3 regions of the Lysinibacillus sp. 10T31 genome follow, and region 1 is predicted to be linked to each of the others. Evidence: riboswitches for the same ligand, from Rfam matches in the RefSeq annotation. Region 1 holds a riboswitch; each other region holds the start of a gene.
The links. Region 1 has a riboswitch for S-adenosylmethionine ahead of AC1DCY_RS18415 (Na+/H+ antiporter NhaC family protein). Riboswitches for the same ligand answer to the same signal wherever they lie in the genome.
Positions count from the first base shown of each region.

Region 2: it holds a riboswitch for S-adenosylmethionine, as region 1 does, so the genes downstream of both, AC1DCY_RS01185 (cyclase family protein) here and AC1DCY_RS18415 (Na+/H+ antiporter NhaC family protein) in region 1, are expected to answer to the same signal.
Region 3: it holds a riboswitch for S-adenosylmethionine, as region 1 does, so the genes downstream of both, AC1DCY_RS14905 (bifunctional homocysteine S-methyltransferase/methylenetetrahydrofolate reductase) here and AC1DCY_RS18415 (Na+/H+ antiporter NhaC family protein) in region 1, are expected to answer to the same signal.

Region 1 is NZ_JBFTHS010000033.1:44,580-47,863, reverse strand. Features, by position in the region: gene AC1DCY_RS18415 (Na+/H+ antiporter NhaC family protein) at 1-1,201, opposite strand, end outside; SAM riboswitch class I at 1,310-1,416, opposite strand; gene AC1DCY_RS18410 (hypothetical protein) at 1,649-1,996, opposite strand; gene AC1DCY_RS18405 (fluoride efflux transporter FluC) at 2,027-2,356, opposite strand; gene crcB (fluoride efflux transporter CrcB) at 2,353-2,715, opposite strand.
Region 2 is NZ_JBFTHS010000001.1:217,288-220,571, forward strand. Features, by position in the region: gene AC1DCY_RS01175 (MFS transporter) at 1-721, shown strand, start outside; gene AC1DCY_RS01180 (YuzC family spore coat inner layer protein) at 1,013-1,423, shown strand; SAM riboswitch class I at 1,570-1,675, shown strand; gene AC1DCY_RS01185 (cyclase family protein) at 1,773-2,510, shown strand; gene AC1DCY_RS01190 (DedA family protein) at 3,084-3,284, opposite strand, start outside.
Region 3 is NZ_JBFTHS010000023.1:48,036-51,319, reverse strand. Features, by position in the region: gene AC1DCY_RS14905 (bifunctional homocysteine S-methyltransferase/methylenetetrahydrofolate reductase) at 1-1,394, opposite strand, end outside; SAM riboswitch class I at 1,715-1,813, opposite strand; gene AC1DCY_RS14900 (protoporphyrinogen oxidase) at 1,939-3,284, opposite strand, start outside.

The DNA.
Region 1 (3,284 bases):
ATTGCAGCATGCTCACAGGTGATATTCCGGCTACACTTGCGGCTGCCAGGAATTGGGCTCCGTATGGTAGAAGGCCTTGGATCGTACAGGAGAAAATATCTAATATACTTGCGGACTTTTTCGGCTCAATCCCATACTGTTCAGCAATATTTTTTGCAAGCGGACCAGCAATTAAAATAGCAATCGTATTATTAGCCGTAGATAAATTTGTTAAGCCCACTAGGCCGGCAATGCCAAATTCAGCACCTTTTTTCGATTTAATCCTTTTTGTTGCAAGGTGAAGAAGAAAGTCAATCCCTCCGTTAAACTTAATAACCTCCACCATTCCAGCTATTAGTATCGCAAGAAATGCCATTTCATACATGCCTGACATTCCTTCGCCGATCTTTTGAAAAAGGCTCATTAAATTATAGCTGCCATCCGCTAAGCCAACAGCCCCGGCGAGAACAATCCCAGATACCAGAACAAGGAAAACATTCATTCCAGCTAACGCTAAAATAATAACCAAAACATAGGGAACAATTTTTATCCAACTATAGCTTAAATGTTCCACTTGTGCCGTCTCACCCATTGTGATAATCCCTAAAATAATGCTCGTTACAATAGCTGCCGGCAACACAATCCAAAAATTCACCTTAAATTTATCTTTCATTTGTGCACCTTGTGAACGAACGGCAGTAATTGTTGTATCTGAAATAAAGGATAAATTATCGCCAAACATCGAACCGCCAACAATCGCTGCCATTACTAAAGCCATGGAAAGTTCGATATGCTCGCTTATCCCAACTCCAATTGGCGCCAGTGCAACAATCGTTCCTACCGATGTACCCATCGATAGGGAGATAAAGCAGGCAATGATGAACAAGCCTACGACAAGCAGGTTTGGTGGTACGACCGATAAAGCAAAGTTTACAGTGGAGTCCACTGCCCCCATGCCTTTTGCTACCGCTGAAAAGGCACCAGCCAAGAGAAAAYTAATAACCATCAGCATAACATTTAAATTTCCTGCGCCTTTGCAAAAAATATCAACCTTTTGCGTAAACGATTCTTTTCGATTCATCGCCAAAGCCACAGCGCCTGAAATGGTAATGGCTACAATGACAGGGAAGGCGTAAAAATCACCTGTAATAACCCCTGAGCCAATAAATAAAATCAAAAAAACAACAAATGGGATCAACGCCCATGGATTCTCTTTCTTCATGTCTACCTCCAAAAAATAAAATTGGACACGTCTTTTGTCCATTCTTTTTTACGAAAAAAGGCCTCTTCTTGTAACAACAAGAAGAGGCCTTATATCTATAAAACACTCCTCTTATCTATCAAGCCTTTGCCTGCTGGATTTGGCACAGTAACTTAATCATAAGTTCCGCTGCCGAGATATCATCGGGCCAGTCCCTCCATCTCTCTTGATAAGAAGCAAATATATTATTTTTTTTCACAATAATAAATATTATAATAAAAAATCAATATTTGCAACATATTTTTAATTAAAGCTATATTCTGAAATATTTAAGAAGGAATTTGAACAAGTAACAGGGGATAGTGAACTGCGATTTTTTGTACTGCTGTGGAAATTTGGTGTAACAATTGAAGGGGACTTAAAAGAAGTAAATATAAAAGAAGGCGCCCTTGAGAGATCGAGAGGCGCCTAAAACATTTGGGGTAAAAATTCATTCATAAAGCGTTGATTTTTCCGTAGCCATATTTTTAAAATCATACGATGTGTTAGGAGGCGTTGTCTTTTATGTGGTCTAGCCTTTGCCTCTATTAAACTTTTTAGTAGAATACATGTTTCTGTAGCAAATGCTTGAGGGTCAACGAGGACATCAAGTTTATAATCAATTAACTGAGCTGCTTGAACCTTTGCAAGCAATTGTGCAAAGCGTGTATTCATTTCCGGAAAGTTTTCTTCTAGTTCTAGGTCGATTAAAGTGTATAGTGTTTGTTCAATTTCAGCTTCGAGCGCTTCTAATTGTTCAATGGATGGCTGTGTCAAAAAATCACCTCTAGTTTCTCATAAATGCTGCTACCCAAGGAAAAAGCCAAGTGTCGCGAAAAGTAAACCGAATAAAACTGTAGTGCCTATATAAATAATTGCTTGTCTCCATTTTTTCTGCTCAAAGAGCTGCAAACATTCAAAACCAAATGTTGAAAAAGTCGTATAGGCTCCTAAAAAACCAAGCCCTATAAAATGCCAAATCCAATCAGTTGGATGTAATGCAAATAGAAAGCCAAGCGCAAAAGAACCCGTTATATTAATAAAAAATGTTGCCCATGGGTATGTATGGACAATCAATTTTCCTAGATAAAATCTTGTTAGTGCACCCAAAAAGCCACCGATGCCAATAATTATCATACGATGCGCCCCTTTGCTACCTTAAATCCTAGCCATGCAGAAGCTAAACCGCCAAAAACACTCCCTAAAATATAAAGAACCGCTTGTAGCCATTTACTATCCTGCAAAAGTAATAGCGTCTCTAAAGAGAATGTCGAAAAGGTTGTAAAGGCACCAAAAAAGCCAGTACCAATTCCTAAAATTATAGGCGTACGCTTTGTAAACGTTGTAAATAGCCATGCTAAACAAAAGCAACCAATTATGTTTATGCAAAGTGTCGCAAATGGAAAACCACCGTTATTTGAAAGTGCCAGACCAAGGCTATATCGACAGATGGCACCCAAAAATCCGCCAATTCCAACAGCTAAAAATGATTTCAATGTAAAGACTCCTAACTAAAATGTCTATATTGAAAAGTGTATCATGAGATACCCACTTTAGATATATTTCTATAGTTCTATGGATTCAAATATATCAAAGAGTGCTCAAATTTAAAATGACATGATTTTTTTATTATATCTTATACCGTTTTACCAGCTTTGGTTCAAATGTTTTCGTTCTATAGTTTATTTTGATTTCTTGAATATTATTTTATTATATCGGCTGCTAAGATTCTTATATTTCCTGCCAAAATACTTCGTAGTTGATGTCCCTATATCATCTCTTAATATGTATATAACTAACAAGGAGGCATTAATCTCAGTAGTTCTGATCGAGAAACTCTTTAGTATTCAAATACTATTACACCGCCGACTGAAAATCCGATAACGGTTACTCCATTGACGGAAAACCCGCTAACGGATTAACCGTCACTACTAATTAATAATTAATTACTAAATAATAAATTACTAAATAATAATAATAATTATAATAGACCTGATGCCTTGAAAAGCACACTGTAAAATTCAAAACAGTAAACGATGTTTCAGTTTGGCGTTCGTGTCTCTTA
Region 2 (3,284 bases), on a different contig from region 1:
AACTTTTATTGGACAAGTAACCGATTGGCGAATGTCGTTTATTTTCATAGTTATCATAGGTATTATTGGATTAATTAGTAATGCCCTGCTTGTGCCAAGTCACTTAGCGAAAGGCAATCCAATATCCATTCGAGATATTGGTAAAGTATTAGGGAATATTCGAATGTTATTAATCCTCTTTATTACTGCAATTGGGTATGGTGGCGCATTCGTTGTATACACCTATGTTTCTCCTATTTTAGAGCAGTATATGGGCTACTCACCGAAGGCAATTGTCGTGATTTTAGTTGTGTATGGTATTTGTGTTGCCATCGGTAATACATTAGGTGGTCGTTTTGCGAATAATAACCCTTTACGTTCTATCTTTATTATCTTTATAGGCTTAGCATTGGCACTACTCGGCATCAACTTCTTTTTAGAATCATCAATCGTTGGATTAATAATGGTCTTTATGATGGGGCTATTTATGTTTATGAATGTACCGGGATTACAGCTTTATGCCGTTCAGCTTTCAGAAAAATATATACCATCAGCTATTTCAATGGCTTCAGCATTAAATATTTCGGCCTTTAACATTGGTATTTTTCTAGGATCATACATTGGAGGAATCATCGTTCGCCACCAATCATTAGCTCATACTCCTATATACGGATTCTGTATGGTGATGATTGCCGCAGCGACTACGTTCCTATGGTTAATCTTTGATAGAAACAAACAATAACCTTTGTGAATGTGTGGATTACCGTTCCCGACTATTGCTTTCACTACAAAAGTCATTTGTTCATGTTAATGAAGTGACCGGTCGGAACGGAAATCAACTCCACGTTATTGCGATGAATTCATTTTTATATAATTACTTTGTAGATTTATCGGAACAATTTTAGCTTTTATCGGAATCTTTTCTCGTTTTATCGGAACAATTTCAGTTTTTATCGGACGACTCCACCATTAACACCTAAAGTCTTTGTTGTACATAATATAAGGTATCAGCTATAGGATAGGAGGAATTTAGTTGCATTACAATCCTTATCCATATTTTGTCTATCCTAATTATTATCCGGCATGGGTAATGGCGAATCAACCAACAATTCAACACCCTTCTAGCCATCTAGCAATGCCGACAAACCCAACGAATAGAAGTCCATTTCCGATTGTCAATACAAAGAAATTGAAGACTTCCGCGAATCGGATCAAGGTTATTATGCAGCAAGCACAATTACTTACGGATAGAATTGATGAATCAGAGCAATTTGCGCATGATCTTATGAACGCAGCACAACAATCAAATAAAACGGAAGTTGAAAAGTTAATTACGTCAACAGGCATTACTATAAAATTCGAAACTACCTATACACCAGATGGATTTCGTATAACATTTACTGAAAGTAGCTGTTGTAAGCTAACACTAATTTTGGGTTGGTGAAGAGTTGGTCCTTTGAAGAGGGCCTCTTTTTTGTTTTTAGTATCTTTATGAATTTTAACCTTGTATCCCTATCGAACTTGTAAACTATAAATAAATATGCTAAAGTGTTTGTAATCGTTGTTTCTGAAAATTCTTATATTGTTTTTTTCTTATCAAGAGAGACGGAGGGATTGGCCCTATGAAGTCTCAGCAACCAGCCTATAGGTATGGTGCTAATTCCAATTGGCAAAATTCAGCCTTGAGAGATGAGAAGACTTACTTAGTTGCTTTGCACAAGAGTCCTCTTCTTCAAGGAGGACTCTTTTTTATTGTTGTAATCAAAATAATTAAAAGAAAGCAGGGAAATATTATGGCAAATGAACTTTTACAAGCAATTCAACTATTGAAAACGAAAGAATGGGTAGATTTAACACATACATTTGGTCCAAATTCTCCACATTTCTTTATGTTTGATGATGCAAAATTTGAAACATTATTTTCGCATGATGATGGCTTCTTTGCACAGCAATTCACTTTCCCAGGGCAATACGGAACCCATATCGACCCACCTATCCATTTTGTGCGAGATACACGCTATTTAGAGGAATTGGAGCTAAAAGAACTAGTGCTACCACTAATTGTTATTGATAAATCGAAGGAAGCCGAAGTTAATAACGACTTCACGTTAAGTGTTCAAGATATTCTTAACTTTGAAGCTGAATATGGAGAAATTGAAGCAGGTACCTTTGTTGCGCTACGTACCGATTGGAGTAAACGTTGGCCAGATAAAGAGACTTTCAGCAACAAAGACGCTGATGGCAATAATCACATTCCTGGCTGGGGATTAGAAGCATTACAATTTTTATTCAACGAACGAAAAGTAAGTGCTATTGGCCACGAAACTTTTGATACGGATTCAGCAGCAGATTTTCGTAAAAATGGTAAGCTAGACGGCGAATATTTTGTGCTAGAGCAAGATACTTACCAAATTGAGCTTATGACAAATTTAGATAAGCTACCTTCAAAAGGGGCCGTTATATTCAATATTGTGCCGAAGCCTGAAAAAGCATCTGGATTCCCTGTCCGCTCATTTGCAATATTACCTTAATATAGGATTAGGCACGATTTGAAATGTATACGTACACCACTTTGTTTTTCATAGAGCTGTATGGTAATTCAATCGACAGATTCTGCCATATAGCATTTTATGATGAGCATCTAATCTTGTTTTACTCGAGTAAATCTATGTGGTGAGGATTTCCTAGTATAGTATTTTAACCATAGCTATAATTACTATTTTTGTTTCGCTTGTCGACTCATTCTATGATGAGGAACTGTTGATTTTCGCGGAGAGTGGCGACTCCTGCGGGATGAGCTTGCGCTGAAAGCCCCGCAGGAACGAAGTGACGAGGGAAATAATCAATTATGCCTTGGCATAATTGCGTCCGGAATCGGCTTTGTGCTTGCACAAAGAACTCCTTTTCGATTCTGTGACATCCGCCGGAGGCTTTAACTTCTTTAAGCAGGTGTTTGGACACCCGCTTAAAGAAGTTGAAGCCAAGCCCGCGGAAAGCGCCAGCTCGGAGTGAAAATCAACCTTTGTTTTTTGATACACTTTAATTTTTAAATTATTCTCAATAAAGAAAGGTCTGATTCAATAAATATTGAACCAGACCTTTCTTTATAAATTATTTGATGAATTCTTTCTTTTGAAAACAAAATAAACGACCAACATAATTATGATGAACAATATTATAAGATAAATACTGTAGCGGGAAAAATATAACCCAACATAATGCCATTTCTCTCCAAGTACCTTCCCTAAAGTAATAAAAGTAAATGTCCATATAGTTGCTCCCGTATAAGCAAAGAATGCAAATTT
Region 3 (3,284 bases), on a different contig from region 1:
GCCGCTACAGAGAAATTTGCCTTTTTACGAAGTGGTTTCCCTGAGAACGATACACCTTCATTTAACTGTTTTATTAATTGGATTAGCTCCATAGAAGATACGTCGTAAACGCTAGTTGCTCCTGGGAAATCGCCTACCTTTGTCGGATCTCCAGTAACTGCTAAAATATCATGAATCCCTAGTGCATTTAATCCCATTAAATGTGATTGAAGACCAATTAAATTACGATCTCGGCATGTTATATGTGTCAACGGGCGTACCCCGTGTGTTTCTTTCAGCAAGGCTCCCATTGCGACATTACTAATCCTTGGAGAAGCGAGTGAATTATCTGCCATCATGACTACATCCGCGCCCGCTTCATATATTTTTTTTGCTCCTTCAATAAAGCCTTCAATTTCTAAATGTCTTGGTGTATCTAACTCTACAATAACTGAGCGTTCACGTTTTACTTTTTCATGTAATGGCTCATAATTTGCTGGCTCTGCCTCACGGACAATCTCTACTTTTTCTGGCTTTGCATACTTTTCCTCAACCGGGGATAGCTCCTCTAAGTACTTTTTCGCTGCAGCAATATGCTTTGGTGTCGTACCACAACAGCCACCAATTAAACGTACCCCCTGATCACGAAGCTCTACAGCTGCTCGACCAAAATAATCTGCCTCCGACTCATAAACGACACGCCCATCCTCCAAATCAAGAAGAGAGGCGTTCGGATACGCTGACATAAATGCCTTCTCAGGAAGCTCTACACCTTCAAATGCTTGTATAGTATGGTGAGGGCCTAAGCGGCAGTTAACACCTACGATATCAGCACCTAACGATTCAAGTTTATGTAAGGCGTTATTTAAGCTCATTCCATTTTGCAAAATTCCGGGTTCGTGCATAGAAACTTGAGCAATAATCGGTAATTTCGTTTTAGCTCGTAGCATTGTTAAAGTCGCTGCTAGCTCTTCAAAATCATAATAAGTTTCAAGTAAAAGACCATCTGGATTTCCTGCCAGTAAAACAGTTGCCTGCTCATCAACGGTTGCTAAAATTTCCTCTAACGTTGCGTCACTTTTACGAATGCCACGGATCCCCCCAATAGTACCTAAAACAAATTGTCCACCATCTGCCGCTGCTCGTTTTGCAATTGTTATAGCGGCTTCATTAAATTGCTGTACACGAGATTCCAATCCATAGCGGGCTAATTTTATGGCATTAGCCCCGTAAGTATTCGTCTGAATAATATCAGCACCAGCTGCAATATATTCTCTATGAATCTTTTCAATTAATTCAGGTCTCTGTACATTCATTTCCTCATGACAGTACTCCAAGCCATAGCCGTATAAAACCGTACCAATTGCACCATCTGCTGTAAGAACATGCGTTTTTAACCTTTCAAGCAATCCCATAAAACTAACCTCTCTTCCTTTTTCTATCAATTATGCCTCGCAATAATTGCGTCCGGAATCGGCTTTGTGCTTAGGCCTGCACGAGGGCCACGATGTCGGTCATTTCGGTAATGCCACAGGACGTGGCATTTTTACCGATGCAGGTCAGTTAGCCGTTATCACATGGATGCGATGATTTTTAGGCTAACATCCTCTAAGAACTCCTTTCCGATTCCGTGACATACGCCGGAGGCTTTAACTTCTTTCAGCTGAAAGAAGTTAAAATAAAAAAGCCTTCTTTCATAAAAAAAGAAGGCTTTTACGTTTCGTAATTGTTTTCCTTCTCATCTTCGACACACGGTCTTCTGGATTTAGCACCTGACAATAAGTTGGTTGCTGAAGCTTCATAGGGCCAGTCCCTCTGCTTCTCTTGATAAGAATTTAGTATGAATTTTTTAAATAATTAAAAGAATCATATCGTTTACGAACGATAGAGTCAAGACTATTTCACTGAACGAAGGATAATTTTTACGAAATTTATAATATTTTGATTTATATCAAACAATTACGATAGCTTTTCTACAAGCTCCTGACCAATTTTTTTACCATTTTGAATACATGCACCTATGCCTACTCCAAAATAAGAGCATCCCGCTATTGATAAATTTGGATAGTTTTTCTCGAGCTCTCGTAAGAGACCTTGCAACGCTTCACGATGTGCCAAGTCGTACTTCGGCATCTGGTCGATCCATTTTGTTACGTCAACAACAGTTGGTTTTTCCTCAATCCCCAAGCTTTTTCTTACATCCTCTAGAGCAACAGCTGCTAACTCTTCATCTGTCATCATACGCAATCTCTCATACTCAGGGTTAATGCTCTTATAAAAAAGTCGCACCAGTAATTTCCCTTCTGCTGAGGTGTGTTTCCACTTGCGACTTGTCCACGTTGCTGCATTACATATAACATCCGAATTATGTGACACAATATAGCCTGTTCCATCTGCTGGTAATCTATTATCGGGTACATCAAATCCTAAATAAATCGTAATGGCGGATGCAGTATTAAATTGTTCAAAATAACAGTTCAAAGATTCATCCTGCAATAAGCTTTGTACCGCTTCATTTGGCAGTGCCAATACAACATGATTCGCTTCAATCATTTTACCGTTTGCTAACGTAACAGCGTATAGATTCTCCTGCTTTTTAACACTAGTAGTGGCAATCCCTTTTATAATTTCTACATCCGTTAACGTTTCTTCAAGTCGATCAATTAGTGAAGATAAACCATTTTTAAATGAAATAAATTTTTTATTGGCGGCTTTCACAAATTGTTCCCTGTTTGCATCGAAGCCTTTAATAATACTACCGTAATCGTTTTTGTAATCGATTAAGTACGGTAAAGTAGAAGCAATTGAAAGTTGATTTAAATCTCCAGAATATACACCTGCAAGTACAGGCGCTATTTGGTTTTGAACAAGCTCCTCGCCTAAATAATACGTTAAAAATTCCCCAATCGAGCTTTCCTTTGTAAATCTTTCATTTGGCATTGTTAAATCCTTTAATGCTTCTTTTTTACCTTCCTCTGATACAAGCGTGCTTTCCTCAAGAGATTGTAAGCTCATAGGAATTCCGAATGTTGAGTCTGCTGGGATGGCATGTAGCTCATTATTTGTGTAAATATATGAAATACCTGTTTCGTTATACACAAGATTTTGTTCGAAATTTAGTTCCTCTACTAACTCCATGACACCTTTATGACGCGCTACAATAGAATCCGCTCCTGTTTCCATGATGAACCCTTGTTCATATGCAGAGTGAAGCTTGCCACCAAGGTATGTATTTTTTTCAACAAGTACAAGTTTTATATCTAAGTTTTTATCCTGAACTTGGCGTTGTAAATAATGCATCGTAC